2 regions of the Pseudomonas sp. p50(2008) genome follow, and region 1 is predicted to be linked to the other one. Evidence: predicted binding sites of a transcription regulator. Region 1 holds the regulator's gene; the other holds the start of a gene.
What was found. Region 1 encodes FliA, which starts transcription of late flagellar genes. Its sites were predicted from a motif close to CTAAAGTTTNNNNNNNNNNNGCCGNTAA; they were not measured.
Positions count from the first base shown of each region.

Region 1 (12,297 bases):
TGAGCGCGCGATTCACCCTCGACGCAATGCCCGGCAAGCAAATGGCCATCGACGCCGATTTGAACGCCGGGCTGATCGATCAGAACCAGGCGAAAATGCGCCGTACGGAAGTGGCCCAGGAGGCTGAGTTCTACGGTTCCATGGACGGTGCCAGCAAATTCGTTCGTGGCGACGCCATCGCCGGCCTGCTGATTTTGTTCATCAACCTGATCGGCGGCATGGCGGTCGGTATCTTCCAGCACGGCATGACCTTCGGCGATGCCGGTAAGGTTTATGCGCTGCTGACCATCGGTGACGGTTTGGTGGCGCAATTGCCATCACTGCTGCTGTCCACTGCCGCGGCAATCATGGTGACCCGTGCTTCCGGTTCGGAAGACATGGGCAAGCAGATCAATCGTCAGATGTTTGCCTCGCCCAAGGCGTTGGCGGTGGCAGCGGGTTTGATGGCGGTGATGGGCCTGGTGCCCGGCATGCCGCACTTCTCCTTCCTCAGCATGGCCGCAGTAGCGGCTGGCGGGGCTTACCTGTTCTGGAAAAAGCAAAACACCGTCAAGGTTCAGGCCCTGCAAGAGGTGGCGCGTCAGCAGGAGCTGCTGCCATCGCCGGCCCGTGCACAGGAAACCAAGGAGCTTGGCTGGGATGACGTCACCCCGATCGACATGATTGGTCTGGAAGTCGGCTATCGCCTGATTCCGTTGGTGGACCGCAACCAGGGTGGTCAGCTGCTGGCGCGGATCAAGGGCGTGCGTAAGAAGCTGTCCCAGGATCTGGGCTTTCTGATGCCGACTGTGCATATACGTGACAACCTCGACCTTGCACCGAGTGCCTATCGTCTGACCCTTATGGGGGTCATTCTGGCCGAGGCAGAGATTTACCCGGATCGGGAGCTCGCCATCAACCCCGGTCAGGTCTATGGGACACTCAACGGCATCACCGCCAAAGATCCGGCTTTTGGACTTGAGGCCGTCTGGATTGAAGTCAGTCAACGTGCCCAGGCTCAGTCTCTTGGTTACACTGTGGTCGATGCCAGTACAGTGGTGGCAACCCACTTGAACCAGATTCTGTACAAGCACTCCAGTGAGCTGATCGGGCACGAGGAAGTGCAGCAACTCATGCAATTGCTGGCCAAAAGCTCGCCGAAACTGGCAGAAGAGCTGGTGCCGGGCGTGGTGTCGCTGTCGCAGTTGCTCAAAGTCTTGCAAGCGCTGTTGGCCGAACAAGTGCCGGTACGGGACATTCGCAGCATTGCCGAGGCCATCGCCAACAATGCGGCGAAGAGTCAAGATACCGCCGCTCTGGTGGCCGCCGTACGCGTCGGCGTATCCCGTGCAATCGTCCAAAGCATTGTAGGCACTGACTCCGAGCTGCCAGTTATCACGCTGGAGCCAAGGTTGGAACAGATATTGCTCAATAGTCTTCAGAAGGCAGGGCAAGGCTCGGAAGAGGGTGTTCTGCTGGAGCCAAGCATGGCTGAGAAACTGCAACGCTCGTTGATCGACGCGGCGCAGCGTCAGGAAATGCAAGGTCAACCGGTGATTCTGCTGGTAGCCGGTCCGGTTCGCGCGATGCTCTCGCGATTTGGCCGACTGGCAGTCCCGGGTTTGCATGTGTTGGCGTATCAGGAAATTCCTGACAACAAGCAAGTGACCATCGTTGCGACAGTAGGGCCCAACGGCTGAGGTAGTGGTTTATGCAAGTTAAGCGTTTTTTCGCCGCCGATATGCGTCAGGCCATGAAACTGGTTCGCGATGAGCTGGGCGCCGATGCGGCCATCATTGGCAACCGCCGGATCGCCGGTGGCGTAGAGCTGACGGCTGCCCTGGATTACAAACTGTCGGCGCTGGCGCCACGTGTTCCGAACATGGAACTTGAAGACGAGTTGCGCAAGACCCAATCGCGGATCGTCACCGCCCAGGCCGAACTGAGCCTGCGCAGCGAGGGCGAGAGCGAGAAAAGCACCAATCGCCAATTGTTCGCCGGCCTGCCGTTGACTGCCGCCGAACCGCTGATCGAACCGACTTATACAGAACCTCCACGACCTGCCCCGGCGCCTGCTGCGACGGGCGGCGTCGACCCGCGCGCGTTCGACTCGATGCGGTTCGAGCTCAACAGCCTGCGCGAACTGATGGAAGTACAGCTTGGGTCCTTAGCCTGGAACCAATTGCAGGGCAGCCGCCCGGCGCAGGCCAACCTGTGGCGTCGTCTGCAGCGTATCGGCCTCTCCGGCCCGTTGTCCCGTGATCTGCTGGCGATGATCACTGGCATCGACGAGCCACGTCAGGCCTGGCGCATGTTGCTGGCACACCTGGCGCGCATGATTGCCACACCGGAAATCGAGCCGCTGGAAGAGGGCGGTGTCATTGCCATGGTCGGCCCTGCCGGCATGGGTAAAACCACGACCCTGGCCAAGCTCGCCGCGCGTTACGTGCTCAAGTACGGCGCGCAAAACATCGCGCTGGTGAGCATGGACAGCTACCGTATCGGTGCCCAGGAACAGCTCAAGACCCTTGGCCGCATCCTCAATGTCCCGGTCACTCACGTCGACCCGGGTCAGTCGCTGGTGCAGGCGCTGGATCCTTTGCTGCGCAAACGCGTGGTGCTGATCGATACCGCAGGCCTTCAGGCCAGCGATCCGGCACTGCGCATGCAGCTGGAAAGTCTGGCCGGGCGTGGCATCAAATCGAAAAATTATCTGGTTCTGGCAACCACCAGCCAGAAACAGGTTCTAACCGCCGCTTATCACAGTTACAAGCGCTGCGGGCTCGCCGGCTGCATCCTGACTAAACTGGATGAAACGGCAAGTCTGGGCGAGGTGTTGAGCCTGGCCATCAGTCATGAATTGCCGGTGGCCTATCTGACCGATGGCCCGCGGATTCCGGATGATTTGCATCTGCCGCGTCGTCATCAGCTGGTCAGTCGCGCGGTCAGCGTGCAAATGCAGGAAGAACCCAGCGAAGAAGCCATGGCTGACATGTTCGCTGATATTTACCACAGCCCGACCAAGCAGGTTAGCTGAGGTATTAATGAATAGTTTTTGTACCTACATCGATGGTCTGCCATGCATTGTTCCGTTTGTGAACGCGCAGCCAGTAATGTGGCCTCCGTCTATGCAAGACAAGGTAAAGAAATAACATGGGCAGCATGCATCCCGTACAGGTTATCGCGGTGACCGGCGGCAAAGGTGGCGTCGGGAAAACTAACGTGTCAGTGAACTTGTCCCTGGCTCTAGCAGAGCTCGGCCGGCGCGTCATGCTTCTGGACGCCGACCTCGGACTGGCTAACGTCGACGTTCTACTCGGACTGACACCCAAACGTACCCTGGCCGACGTGATCGAAGGCCGCTGCGAGCTACGCGACGTTCTGTTGCAAGGCCCGGGCGGGATTCGTATCGTTCCGGCCGCGTCCGGCACACAGAGCATGGTTCATCTGACCCCGGCGCAACACGCCGGCCTGATCCAGGCCTTCAGCGATATCGGCGACAACCTCGACGTGCTCGTGATCGACACGGCGGCGGGCATCGGCGATTCGGTTGTCAGTTTCGTCCGCGCCGCTCAGGAAGTCCTCCTGGTGGTCTGCGATGAGCCGACCTCGATCACCGACGCCTACGCCCTGATCAAACTGCTCAACCGTGATTACGGCATGAACCGTTTCCGTGTCCTGGCCAACATGGCCCAGAGCCCGCAAGAAGGTCGCAACCTGTTCGCCAAGTTGACCAAGGTCACGGATCGCTTCCTCGACGTCGCCTTACAATACGTCGGTGCGGTGCCGTACGACGAAAGCGTGCGCAAGGCCGTGCAGAAGCAGCGCGCCGTGTATGAAGCATTCCCGCGCTCCAAGTGTTCGCTGGCCTTCAAGGCCATCGCGCAAAAGGTCGACACCTGGCCATTGCCTGCCAACCCGCGTGGGCATCTGGAGTTCTTCGTGGAGCGCCTCGTGCAACAAACTGCAGGACCCGTGCTATGACCGCCAGTGGCTATAACCTCTATAAAAAATCGGCCCGTGATGCGCAGTACGAGCTGATCGAGCGTTACGCGCCACTGGTAAAACGGATTGCCTACCACTTGCTGGCGCGTCTGCCGGCCAGTGTCCAGGTCGAAGACCTGATCCAGGCCGGCATGATCGGCCTGCTTGAAGTGTCGACCAAATACGACGCCAGCAAAGGCGCGAGTTTCGAGACGTACGCGGGCATACGAATCCGCGGCGCGATGCTCGATGAAGTACGCAAAGGGGACTGGGCGCCACGTTCGGTCCACCGAAATACCCGAATGGTCAGCGACGCCATTCGCTCGATTGAAGCTAAAACCGGTCGCGACGCTAAAGATCACGAAGTTGCGGCCGAACTCCAATTGAGTCTCGACGATTATTACGGGATTTTGAACGACACCCTGGGCAGCCGGTTATTCAGTTTCGACGATCTGTTGCAAGACGGCGAACACGAAGGGCTGCACGAGGATGGCGCCAGTGCTCATCTCGAACCGTCGCGCGATCTGGAAGATGAACGCTTCCAGGCAGCGCTGGCGGACGCGATTGCCAATTTGCCGGAGCGTGAGCGACTGGTGTTGGCGCTGTACTACGACGAAGAGCTCAACCTCAAGGAAATCGGTGAGGTCCTGGGGGTTAGCGAATCGCGGGTCAGCCAGTTACACAGCCAGTGCGCGGCCCGTTTGCGGGGGCGTTTGGGGGAGTGGCGAGCGCGCTGAAGGCAGTGTGGGGACACTGCGAACGAGGCTGGTGGGTTCTGTACGCACCGGTCTCGATCTGCTGTGCTCCAGACAGTCATCGAATGCTTTGCCGGATTGAATGAAATGGCGTGTCCAGGTGCTGGACGCGTTTAAGACTGCTTGGAGGTCGAATTGGACAAGAACATGAAAATCCTCATCGTTGATGACTTCTCAACGATGCGGCGGATCATAAAAAACCTGTTGCGTGACCTTGGGTTCACCAACACGGTCGAGGCTGACGATGGCACCACTGCCATTCCGGTCCTCAACAGCGGCAGCATCGACTTTCTGGTAACGGACTGGAACATGCCGGGCATGACCGGTATCGATCTGCTGCGCCACGTGCGCGCCGATGAAAGGCTCAAGCATCTTCCGGTGCTGATGGTTACCGCTGAAGCCAAGCGCGAGCAGATCATCGAAGCAGCCCAGGCCGGTGTAAACGGCTATGTGGTCAAGCCCTTCACGGCCCAGGCGTTAAAAGAAAAAATCGAAAAGATTTTCGAACGCATTGGTTGAGCAACTGCGCCACGGGGGAGCTATGGAGCAAAATGAAATTTCACAGGGCGATTTCGAATCGACCCTGAAAAAACATGCGGTCGAATTGGTCGAAAGCCTTGAAAAAGGCAAGTTCGGCGACGCAGTACAACTGATCCATGAGCTCAACCAGACCCGTGATCGCGGCCTGTACCAGGAAGTGGGCAAGCTCACTCGCGAGTTGCATAGCGCGATCGTCAATTTCCAGATTGACCCGAACATGCCACAGGCCGAGGAAGTCTCGCAGATCACGGACGCGACCGAACGTCTGGGGTATGTGGTCAAGCTGACCGAAGCGGCGGCCAACCGCACAATGGATCTCGTTGAAAACGCCACGCCGCTGGTCACCAGCCTGGGCAATGAAGCCGAGGCGCTGAGCGCGGATTGGGGAAGGTTCATGCGCCGTGAAGTCGGTGCCGAGGAGTTCCGCGAACTCGCCCGGCGCGTAGACGGTTTTCTCACACGCAGCAGCGAAGACAACCGCGTCGTAACGAGCAACCTCAACGATATTCTGCTCGCTCAGGATTACCAGGACCTCACCGGTCAGGTCATCAAGCGCGTGACTCAATTGGTCACCGAAGTTGAAAGCAACCTGCTCAAGCTCGTGCTGATGGCCAGTCAGGTGGACCGCTTTGCGGGCATCGAACATGACCGTCAAGCGATGCTGGCTGAAAAAGATCCACAAAAACATCTCTCTCAGGGTGAAGGTCCGCAGATTCATGCCGATAAAAGAGAAGACGTTGTGTCCGGTCAGGACGATGTGGACGATTTGCTATCCAGCCTTGGATTTTAGACCTGTAGGAGCACCCCATTAATGAGCTTCGGCGCCGATGAAGAGATCCTTCAGGATTTCCTGGTTGAGGCCGGCGAGATTCTAGAGCTACTGTCCGAACAGCTGGTCGAGCTTGAAAGTCGACCGGATGATGCGGACTTGCTCAATGCAATTTTTCGCGGTTTTCACACTGTAAAAGGGGGCGCCGGCTTCCTCCAGCTCAACGAGTTGGTGGAGTGCTGTCACATCGCCGAGAACGTCTTCGACATCCTGCGCAAGGGTGAACGTCGCGTCGACTCGGAATTGATGGACGTGGTTCTCGAAGCACTGGACGCGGTGAACGGCATGTTCACTGAAGTCCGCGAGCGCAGCCCGATCACGGCTGCCACGCCTGAACTGCTGGCGGCACTGGCCCGTCTGGCTGAACCGCAGTCGTCCGACGAAGCGGTGCCGGTTGTCGACGTGGCACCGGTTGCTGAAAGCGATTCAGGTGACATTACCGACAACGAATTCGAACAGCTGCTGGACTCCCTGAATGCCGTCAAGGCGCAGGCCGAGGCCGCGCCTGTTGTTCCGGCACCTGTCAGCAACGCTGGCGCGACCAGCGATGAAATCACCGATGCCGAGTTCGAGTCATTGCTCGATCAGTTGCACGGTAAAGGCCAGTTCGCCGTCGATGCCGTGGTTCCACCAGCGGCTCCCCCTGCGCCCGCGGCTCCTAAAGCGGCAGGCGATAGTTCCGATATCACCGACGAAGAATTTGAAGCACTGCTGGACCAGCTCCACGGCAAGGGCAACTTTGCGGTCGAAGCGCTGGAGTCGGCGATTGCTTCGGCGCCTGTGCCGGCCGCTCCGTCTGCCGCCGCAGTGGGCAGTGATCTGATCTCCGATCACGAGTTCGAAGCGCTGCTCGACGAATTGCACGGCAAAGGCAAGTTCACTGAAGTCGGTACCGCTACCGGCGCCAGTGCATCGGTCGCCACGCCGGTCGCCAAGGCTGCAGCCCCCAAGCCGGTTGCCAAAGCTCCCGAGCCAAAAGCCGAAGTCGCGAAGGCCGCTCCTGCTCGAGCTCAAGCTGCTCCGCCGGCGGATAAGCCCGCCAGCGAAGCCGAGACCACCGTGCGGGTCGATACCGCGCGTCTCGATGAAATCATGAACATGGTTGGCGAACTGGTACTGGTGCGTAACCGCCTGGTCCGACTCGGCGCCAACAGCGCCGATGAGGCCATGTCCAAGGCGGTGTCGAACCTCGATGTGGTCACCGCTGACCTGCAAACCGCGGTCATGAAGACCCGGATGCAACCGATCAAGAAAGTCTTCGGGCGTTTCCCGCGCCTGGTTCGCGACCTGGCTCGCCAGCTCAAGAAAGAGATCAACCTGGAACTGGTTGGCGAAGAAACCGACCTCGACAAGAACCTCGTCGAGGCCCTGGCCGATCCGCTGGTCCACTTGGTGCGCAACGCCGTCGACCACGGTATCGAATCGCCGGAAGAACGCGAAGCATCGGGCAAGTCCCGGGGCGGCAAAGTGATCCTGGCGGCGGAGCAGGAAGGCGACCATATCCTGCTGTCGATCTCCGATGACGGCAAAGGCATGGACCCTAATGTCCTGCGTTCCATCGCGGTAAAGCGCGGTGTGATGGACAAGGATGCGGCCGATCGCCTGAGCGACACCGAGTGCTACAACCTGATTTTCGCGCCGGGATTCTCGACCAAAACCGAGATCTCCGACGTGTCGGGCCGTGGCGTGGGAATGGACGTGGTGAAAACCAAGATTTCCCAGCTCAACGGTTCGATCAACATCTACTCGGCCAAGGGCCAGGGTTCGAAGATTGTCATCAAGGTCCCATTGACCCTGGCGATCATGCCGACGCTGATGGTCATGTTGGGCAATCAGGCGTTCGCCTTCCCGTTGGTGAACGTCAACGAGATCTTCCATCTCGACCTGTCGCGCACCAACGTGGTCGACGGTCAGGAGGTGGTGATCGTGCGCGACAAGGCACTGCCACTGTTCTACCTCAAGCGCTGGCTGGTCGCTTCCGCCGCTCATGAAGAGCAGCGCGAGGGCCACGTGGTGATCCTCTCGGTAGGTACACAGCGAATCGGCTTCGTCGTCGATCAGCTGGTGGGCCAGGAAGAAGTGGTCATCAAGCCATTGGGCAAAATGCTCCAGGGAACCCCGGGCATGTCGGGCGCCACCATCACTGGTGACGGTCGCATTGCGCTGATTCTCGATGTCCCGAGCATGCTCAAGCGTTACGCCACACGGCGTATTTGATTCTGGTGGAGCGGGGCGACTGAGCCTCGCTCCGTCTAACGGAGTGTTTATGGCAGTCAAAGTCCTGGTGGTGGATGATTCGGGTTTTTTCCGCCGCCGCGTCTCGGAAATTCTTTCAGCGGATCCGAACATCCAGGTCGTCGGTACGGCGACCAACGGAAAAGAGGCGATCGACCAGGCGCTGGCCCTCAAGCCAGACGTGATCACCATGGACTACGAGATGCCAATGATGGACGGCATCACGGCAGTGCGGCACATCATGCAACGCTGCCCGACGCCGGTGTTGATGTTCTCCTCGCTGACGCACGAAGGCGCCCGGGTCACCCTGGATGCACTCGACGCTGGCGCGGTGGATTTCCTGCCGAAAAACTTCGAGGACATCTCGCGTAATCCGGACAAGGTCAAGCAACTGCTGTGCGAGAAGATCCATACCATCTCGCGCAGTAATCGCCGTGCCGCCACCTACAGCGCGCCAGCCCCCGTCGTCGCTCCCGTTGCGCCAACTGCGCCTTCGAGCGTGGGTAGTTACGGCAGCAGTGCGCCTGCACGTCCGGCACCGATTCCAATTCGTACTCCCGCACCGGCATCGTCTGCGCCGTCGTCGCCCGCACCCAAACGCAAAGCCTACAAACTGGTCGCCATCGGCACGTCCACTGGCGGGCCGGTGGCCTTGCAGCGCGTCTTGACCCAATTGCCGGCCAGCTTCCCGGCACCCATCGTGTTGATTCAGCACATGCCCGCCGCGTTCACCAAGGCGTTCGCCGAGCGTCTGGACAAGCTTTGCCGCATCACCGTCAAGGAAGCAGAGGATGGCGACATCCTGCGTCCGGGCCTGGCGTTGTTGGCACCGGGCGGCAAGCAGATGATGATCGACGGCCGTGGCGCGGTGAAAATCCTCCCGGGTGACGAGCGTCTGAACTACAAGCCCTGTGTGGACATCACCTTCGGTTCTGCGGCCAAGTCCTACGGTGACAAAGTTCTGGCGGTGGTACTGACCGGCATGGGCGCCGATGGCCGTGAAGGGGCGCGCTTGCTTAAACAGGGTGGTAGCTCGATCTGGGCTCAGGATGAAGCCAGTTGCGTGATCTACGGCATGCCGATGGCCATCGTCAAAGCTGAACTCGCCGACGCGGTGTATGGCCTGGACGAAATTGGCAAGCACCTGGTCGAGGCGTGCATCTGATGGACGTTCTAAGCCTCATCGGGATCATCATGGCGTTCGTTGCCATCATTGGCGGCAACTACCTTGAAGGCGGCCACCTCGGCGCGCTGGCTAACGGCCCGGCGGCGTTGATCGTCATCGGCGGCACCGTCGGTGCGGCGCTGTTGCAGTCGCCGATGAGTGCCTTCAAGCGTGCCATGCAGATTCTGGTCTGGATTCTTTTTCCGCCTCGCGTGGACCTGGCCGGCGGCGTTGATCGCGTCGTCAACTGGAGCCTGACCGCTCGCAAGGAAGGCTTGCTCGGACTGGAAGGGGTGGCCGATGCCGAGCCGGACAATTATTCGCGCAAGGGCCTGCAACTGCTGGTGGATGGGGCCGAACCGGAAGCCATTCGCAGCATCCTGGAAGTGGATTTCTACACCCAGGAAAGCCGAGATATAGAAGCCGCCAAGGTCTTCGAAAGCATGGGTGGCTACGCGCCGACCATCGGCATTATCGGCGCCGTCATGGGCCTGATCCACGTCATGGGCAACCTGGCCGATCCGTCGCAACTGGGCAGCGGCATTGCCGTCGCCTTCGTCGCCACCATTTACGGCGTGGCCAGTGCCAACCTGGTGTTGCTGCCGATCGCTGCGAAACTCAAGGCCATCGCCTTAAGACAGTCGCGTTATCGCGAAATGTTGCTTGAAGGCATTCTGTCGATCGCCGAAGGTGAAAACCCTCGCTCTATCGAGTTGAAGCTTCAGGGCTTCATGGATTGATGGGAGACATGGACGATGGCTCGTCGCCGACAACCTGAAGAACACGTAAACCATGAACGCTGGCTCGTTTCCTACGCCGACTTCATTACGTTGCTGTTCGCGTTCTTCGTGGTCATGTACTCGATCTCTTCAATTAACGAAGGCAAGTACAAGGTGATTTCCGAGGCGTTGATCGGCGTCTTCAACGATGCCGACCGGTCCCTGAAACCCATCCCTATCGGCGATGAACGGCCCAGGTCAGTGACCCCGGCCAAGCCGCTGGTCAAGGACAGCGAGCAGGTCGACGCCGGTATCGCTCAAGCCGCCAACGATCCGCTGAAAAGCATCGCCGATGACATCAGTGCGGCGTTCGGCGATCTGATCAGCTCCAATCAGATGACCGTGCGTGGCAACGAGTTGTGGATCGAGATCGAACTCAACTCCAGCCTGTTGTTTGGCAGCGGCGACGCCATGCCCAGCGACGTGGCCTTCAGCATCATCGACAAGGTCGGGGTGATCCTGAAGCCGTTCGATAACCCGATTCATGTTGAAGGTTTTACCGACGATCAACCGATCCGTACCGCGCAATACCCGACCAATTGGGAGCTGTCTTCCGCTCGGTCGGCGAGCATTGTGCGCATGCTGGCGATGCAGGGCGTGAACCCGGGTCGCCTGGCCTCGGTGGGTTATGGCGAATTCCAGCCGGTGGCCAACAACGCTACGGCAGAGGGGCGTGCGCGCAACCGTCGCGTGGTCTTGGTGGTTTCACGAAATCTTGATGTACGTCGCAGCCTCACCAGCACCGGAACCGCCAATGCACAGCCGGATGCCGCATTGAAGCGGGCTGGCACACAAACTGCACCTGCACCGGTCAAGCCGCCGGGACGAGAGAGCGCCGTCAATTCTCCGTCACCCGCATTAATACGCTGAGCTATTTCTCGGTCGGCATTTTCGGCCGGGAGGAACAATCTGAATGAGAGTCTGGGCAGTCGCCAATCAAAAGGGTGGTGTTGGTAAAACCACTTCCTCCATTGCTTTAGCCGGGTTGCTGGCCGAGGCAGGCAAGCGCGTGGTCGTGGTCGATCTCGATCCCCACGGCTCTATGACCAGCTATTTCGGCTACGACCCCGACAGCCTGGAACACAGCTGCTACGACCTGTTCCTGCACAAGGGCAGCGTTCCGGCGGGGTTGCCTGGGCAACTGCTGTTACCGACCAGCCATGAGAGCATTTCGCTGTTGCCCTCAAGCACCGCACTGGCAACCCTTGAGCGTCAGTCGCCGGGGCAGAGTGGTTTGGGCCTGGTGATCGCCAAGAGTCTGGCGCAGCTGTGGCAGGACTTTGATTACGCCGTGATCGACAGCCCGCCGCTGCTGGGTGTGCTGATGGTCAATGCCCTTGCTGCCAGCCAGCAATTGGTGATTCCTGTGCAGACCGAGCATCTGGCCGTCAAAGGCCTTGAACGCATGGTCAACACCCTGGCGATGATCAACCGTTCACGCAAACAACCGCTGCCTTTCAGTATCGTGCCGACCTTGTTCGACCGCCGTACCCAGGCGTCCCTTGGCACACTGCGAGTGCTGCGCGACATGTACCCGGAAGAAATCTGGCAAGGCTATATCCCGGTCGATACACGTTTGCGCGACGCCAGCCGTGCCGGTCTGACGCCTTCACAGTTCGACGGCAAGAGCCGCGGTGTTCTCGCGTACCGCTCGTTGCTCAAACACCTGTTGGCGCAGCAACTTGTACCGGCGGTGGCCTGAATGAACCCAATCCCTGTAGGAGCTGCCGCAGTGGGGGTGTGTCAGTGAATCGGCCGGTCAAGCTCACGTCGCGCCCGCAAATGGCATTGCAGTCCTATCTGGACAGCTTGCTGCAGGATGCGACCGAAGAGTTGCCTGCGCAGGTCGAAGCGCTCGCCGACGTCATCGAGGTTGTCGAAGCTGTCGAGGTTGAAGCTGCGCTGGATGAGTTCCAGGCCGCCGTGCTCGAAGAACAGGCCCGCGATGCGCAGCCATCCACTGCCGTTTCCGAACCAGAGGTAAAAAAAGCGCCGGTGATGGTCGTCGAAGCACTGGCTCCGGTTCTGGCA
Region 1 is NZ_JACMYF010000001.1:881,710-894,006, reverse strand. Features, by position in the region: gene flhA (flagellar biosynthesis protein FlhA) at 1-1,679, shown strand, start outside; gene flhF (flagellar biosynthesis protein FlhF) at 1,691-3,016, shown strand; gene fleN (flagellar synthesis regulator FleN) at 3,133-3,963, shown strand; gene fliA (RNA polymerase sigma factor FliA) at 3,960-4,700, shown strand; gene H7698_RS03995 (chemotaxis response regulator CheY) at 4,866-5,237, shown strand; gene H7698_RS03990 (protein phosphatase CheZ) at 5,260-6,048, shown strand; gene H7698_RS03985 (chemotaxis protein CheA) at 6,070-8,304, shown strand; gene H7698_RS03980 (protein-glutamate methylesterase/protein-glutamine glutaminase) at 8,354-9,487, shown strand; gene H7698_RS03975 (flagellar motor protein) at 9,487-10,227, shown strand; gene motD (flagellar motor protein MotD) at 10,243-11,136, shown strand; gene H7698_RS03965 (ParA family protein) at 11,180-11,968, shown strand; gene H7698_RS03960 (CheW domain-containing protein) at 12,013-12,297, shown strand, end outside.

Region 2 (5,595 bases), on a different contig from region 1:
CGATATCATGACCGAGATGGCTGCGGACGGTTCGTTGCAGAGCACTATCAAGGCTGCTGTCGAAGCAGCTGCTGCGAACAAGACCGAAGCCTGATCAACTGCTTGCTGCCTGTAGGAGCAATGCTTGCTCGCGATGAACGATAACGCGGTTTTTTGTTAAACCCCGGCGCCTGCATCGCGAGCAAGCTTTGCCCCCACAGTAGAGTCAGTGTCCCGGATAGGGTCATTAAAAAGCCCCGCCTCTGTAAAAGAGAGCGGGGCTTTTTTGTTGTCTTGAGATTAGCGGGCGCTAATTACTCTTCGCCCATCTGCGATTGCAGATAGTTCTCAAGACCCACTTTATCGATCAGGCCCAGTTGGGTTTCCAGCCAGTCGATATGTTCTTCTTCAGACTCAAGGATATCTTCGAGCAGTTCACGGCTACCGAAGTCACCTACGGTTTCGCAGTGAGCAATCGCTACTTTCAGATCAGCGTGACCGGTACGTTCGATGCGCAGGTCGCACTCAAGCATTTCCTGGGTGTGCTCGCCAATCTGCAGCTTACCCAGGTCCTGGACGTTCGGCAGGCCTTCAAGGAACAGGATGCGCTTGATCAGCTTGTCCGCGTGCTTCATCTCGTCGATGGATTCGTGGTACTCGTGCTTGCCGAGCTTGTTCAGGCCCCAATCTTCGTACATGCGCGCATGCAGGAAATATTGATTGATCGCGACCAGCTCATTGGCAAGGATCTTGTTGAGATGCTGGATGACTGTAATGTCGCCTTTCATGATGGGGTCCTGCCCTTTATTAACTGTCTATACGGCAGAGTTTGAGCCGCGTCATTAAGAGTGTCAAACCTAAGTTATTGAAAGTTAAGTGAAAATTAATCGGAATAAGAATGTTTGTGTTCCGCGTCTGGCGCCTAAGCGATTGATTTGCAGGCATAAAAAAACCGGACATCAAGTCCGGTTCTTTAAATAGGGTGTTTTAAGCGGCAGTAAATTCTACAGGGAAAGGTATCGCGGCCTGGGCCGTTTGCAATTTGGTCAGGGTTTCACGCACCACTTCCTTGGCAAGGCAGGCGCATTTACCGCATTGACTGGCTACGCCGGTAGCCTGGCGGACTTCCTTGTAGCTGCAGCAACCTTCATAGATTGCATCGCGAATTTGTCCGTCGGTGACGCCAGTGCAGAGGCAGACATACATAAGTGATAACCGTCGCTGGTTGTGACTCAATTGCGATGGATCTTAATGTTAACGAGAATGATTGTCAAAGTGGTTTCTGAAAGCTTCGCGTTATAAACGCGCATCCCTGACGAACGGTTGGCTATAGCATTTTTCAGGCAGAAGCAATCTGGCAGTGTCGAAAAATCCGTTGGGGACAGGTCAAAAACGCAGTGTATGATGGCCGGTCCTTATGAAGCGGGTTCGTGTCACAGGGCTGTCGCCTGAAGGTGGCAGGCTGGCGCAAACCCGGAACTTCACGTTTTTACACCAGGAGATATTCAATGAGCGTACTCGTAGGCAAACAAGCCCCTGACTTCACCGTACCGGCTGTACTCGGCAATGGCGAAATCGTCGACAGCTTTACCCTGTCGTCGGCCATCAAAGGCAAATACGGCCTGGTGTTCTTCTACCCGCTGGACTTCACCTTCGTTTGCCCGTCCGAGCTGATCGCTCTGGACAACCGCATGTCTGACTTCAAGGCACGCAACGTTGAAGTGATCGCCGTGTCGATCGACTCGCACTTCACCCACAACGCCTGGCGCAACACCCCGGTGAACAACGGTGGTATCGGCGAAGTTCGTTACACCATGGCTGCCGACCTGAAGCACGAAATCGCCAAGGCTTACGACGTTGAATCCGAAGGCGGCGTGGCTTTCCGTGGCGCGTTCCTGATCGACGACAAAGGCGTTGTCCGCTCGCAGATCATCAACGACCTGCCGCTGGGCCGTAACATTGAAGAGCTGATCCGTCTGGTCGACGCTCTGCAATTCCACGAAGAGCACGGCGAAGTTTGCCCTGCCAACTGGAAAAAAGGCGACAAAGGCATGACCGCTTCGACCGAAGGCGTCGCGGCTTACCTGACCGAAAACGCTGCTGCCCTGTAAGGCGCGTTTCTGGCATAAAAAAACCGGCCTCTGAGGCCGGTTTTTTTGTGGGCGTATAAATCAGCAACAGCAATCAGTCGTTGAAATCTTCCCAGCCACCCATTTGCTTCCAGCGATTGACGATGCCGCAGAACAGCTCGGCTGTCTTTTCGGTGTCGTAGCGAGCCGAGTGGGCCTCGCGACCGTCGAAATCGATGTCAGCGGCCTGGCAGGCCTTGGCGAGCACGGTTTGACCGTAGGCCAGGCCTGCAAGCGTTGCAGTATCGAAGCTGGAGAACGGATGAAACGGGTTACGTTTCATGTCCAGGCGCGCTACCGCAGCGTTGAGAAAGCCCAGGTCGAAAGAGCTGTTGTGACCGACCAGGATCGCCCGTTTGCAACCGTTGGCTTTCAACGCCTTGCGGATGCCGCGGAAAATATCGGTCAGTGCAGCTTCTTCGCTGACAGCCATGCGCAGCGGATGATCGAGTTTGATCCCGGTAAATTCCAGCGCCGCCGCTTCAATGTTCGCGCCTTCAAAAGGCTCTACACGGAAGAAGTAGGTGTGGTCGGGATAAACAAAGCCCTTTTCGTCCATGCCGATGGTTGTTGCAGCGATTTCCAGCAAGGCGTCAGTGGCAGAGTTGAAACCACCGGTTTCAACGTCGACAACAACTGGCAGGTATCCACGGAAGCGAGCAGCCATTGGGTGGCGCGAACCACCTCCGCCACCTTGACCGTCCTGTTCGTCGTCGAAATGGTCTTCACTCACGCGTGTTCCTCCAGCAGGCGCCAGCGCAGTTTTTCACCGGCGCGCAGCGGGATAACGGTCAGCTCGCCAAATGGCAGGCTGGTAGGGGCGGTCCATTCATCACGGACCAGGGTAATGCGATCGGTATTGACCGGCAGGCCGTAGAAGCGCGGGCCGTTCAGACTGGCAAAGGCTTCGAGCTTGTCCAGTGCGTTGCGTTGCTCGAACGCTTCGGCGTACATCTCGATCGCTGCATAAGCGGTGTAGCAACCTGCACAGCCGCAAGCGGCTTCTTTCGCGTGCTGGGCATGCGGCGCCGAATCAGTGCCGAGGAAGAACTTTTCGCTGCCGCTGGTGGCGGCGTCGAGCAGGGCTTCCTGGTGGGTATTGCGCTTGAGAATCGGCAGGCAGTAGAAGTGCGGGCGAATCCCGCCAACCAGCATGTGGTTGCGGTTGTACAGCAAGTGATGAACAGTGATGGTCGCGCCGACGTTGGCCGAGGCCTCGTTGACGAACTGCACGGCGTCCGCGGTAGTGATGTGTTCAAACACTACCTTGAGCGTCGGGAAGCGCTCGACCACACGACGCATGTGCTCGTCGATGAAGATCTTCTCGCGGTCAAAGACGTCGACGTCACCGCGGGTGACTTCACCGTGAATCAGCAAGGGCATCCCGACTTCGGCCATGGCCTCTATCGCAGGGAAAATCTTGTCGATGCTGGTGACGCCAGAGTCCGAGTTGGTGGTCGCGCCGGCCGGGTACAGCTTGGCGGCGTGAACAAATCCGCTGGCCTTGGCCTCGCGAATTTCTTCGGGCTGGGTGCGGTCGGTCAGGTAGAGAACCATCAGCGGTTCGAAACGGCTACCGGCCGGACGTGCGGCCAGAATTCGCTGGCGATAGCCATCGGCTTCAGCAGCGTTGCGTACCGGAGGAACCAGGTTGGGCATGATGATGGCGCGACCAAAGGTGCGCGCGACATCCGCGACGGTATTGGTCAACACGGCACCATCGCGAAGATGAATATGCCAGTCGTCGGGACGCAGCAGGGTCAGGCGGTCGGACATGAGGGGATTCCAGGCGGGTCAAACTGAGGGGAATGCTACCGGAAAAGACTCTTCCAGGCACTCGCTATCAAGTTTTGCCGCAAGCTTCCGATATCCAACAGGTATGCCGTAAACAAGTCTGTGTCGGTCTTTTTGTTGTAGAAGCCAGTGGAGCCTCCCGTGCGCCAGCGTTATTTAGCCTTGCTCAGTGTGTTTGCCAGCGTTCCTGCCATGGCGCTCACTTTCCAGACGCGCCTGGAGAGCATCGAGTGGACGGTCGAAGGGGACAAGTTCGAATGTCGTCTGACTCAACCGATTACCGACTTCGGCGCTGGTGGATTCGTCCGCCGTGCTGGAGAACAGGCGACTTTTCGTCTGACGGCCTTCAACGCCATGATTGGCGGCGGTTCGGCGACCTTGCTGGCTGCCGCCGCGCCCTGGCAGCCGGGCCGTGGCGATATCAACCTGGGGTCTGTGCGCATCGGGAGTGGCAACGTTCTGTTTGACACTTCGCAGGTACAGGCCGGGCGTTTGATCAGCGGCTTGCTGGACGGCCGAAGCCCGGTGATCCGGCATTCATCAGGCGATGGCCGGGTATCGGAAGTGCGACTGCTGCCGGTCAGGTTCAGCCAGGCGTTCAATGAATACCAGAGCTGTGTGGCCAAGCTGCTGCCGAAGAATTTTGAACAGATCCGGCAGTCCCAGATAGGTTTTTCCGGCGAAGGCCTGGACCTGGACGCGCGAGCCAAGGCCCAGTTGCAGGTGATGCTGGAGTTCATGAAGGCTGATCCGACGGTCAATCACATCGAACTGGACGGTCACTCCGACAACAGTGGCAATCGCCTCACCAACCGTGACCTCTCGCGACGTCGTGCCCTGGCGGTCATGGAGTTCTTCAAGGCCAATGGCGTTCAGGAATCGCAGATCACGATGCGCTTTCATGGCGAACGTTATCCTGTGGCCCCTAACAACAGTGCCGCTAACCGCGCGAAGAATCGCCGGGTTGCCGTGCGCCTCGAAAGGGTGGTGCCCACGGAGAAGGCCACGCCGCAAGTCGCTCCCCAAATCACTGCACCCGGCAGTACGTCTGCAACATCCTGACTTGCCGGTCATCGTCGCGCTCTCGACAGAATCTGTCGCTTCGTCGTCATAAGCTGTCGCGCCTCTGTAAATTATTGCGCATGACCGGTAGACTCGACGGCTTTCCGTAGAACCCCGTGGAGTGATGGCATGGCGGACGTAAACAAGGTCGTTCTGGCGTATTCCGGCGGCCTGGACACTTCGGTGATCCTCAAGTGGCTGCAGGATACTTATAACTGTGAAGTGGTGACGTTCACCGCTGACCTGGGTCAGGGCGAAGAGGTCGAACCTGCACGCGCCAAGGCTCAGGCCATGGGCGTCAAAGAGATCTACATCGACGATTTACGCGAAGAGTTCGTGCGTGATTTCGTTTTCCCGATGTTCCGCGCCAACACCGTTTACGAAGGCGAGTACCTGTTGGGTACTTCCATCGCTCGTCCGTTGATTGCCAAACGCCTGATCGAAATCGCCAACGAAACCGGCGCTGACGCTATCTCCCATGGTGCTACCGGCAAGGGTAACGACCAGGTTCGTTTCGAACTGGGCGCTTACGCCTTGAAACCAGGTGTGAAAGTGATTGCCCCTTGGCGTGAGTGGGACCTGCTGTCCCGCGAGAAGCTGATGGATTATGCCGAGAAGCACAATATTCCGA
Region 2 is NZ_JACMYF010000007.1:123,143-128,737, reverse strand. Features, by position in the region: gene grxD (Grx4 family monothiol glutaredoxin) at 1-94, shown strand, start outside; gene bfr (bacterioferritin) at 294-767, opposite strand; gene H7698_RS20330 (bacterioferritin-associated ferredoxin) at 967-1,185, opposite strand; gene H7698_RS20325 (peroxiredoxin) at 1,488-2,090, shown strand; gene rnt (ribonuclease T) at 2,164-2,841, opposite strand; gene pyrC (dihydroorotase) at 2,838-3,884, opposite strand; gene H7698_RS20310 (flagellar protein MotY) at 4,044-4,964, shown strand; gene H7698_RS20305 (argininosuccinate synthase) at 5,094-5,595, shown strand, end outside.
Region 2: the regulator FliA is predicted to act here: its motif matches at 3,951-3,978, upstream of H7698_RS20310 (flagellar protein MotY).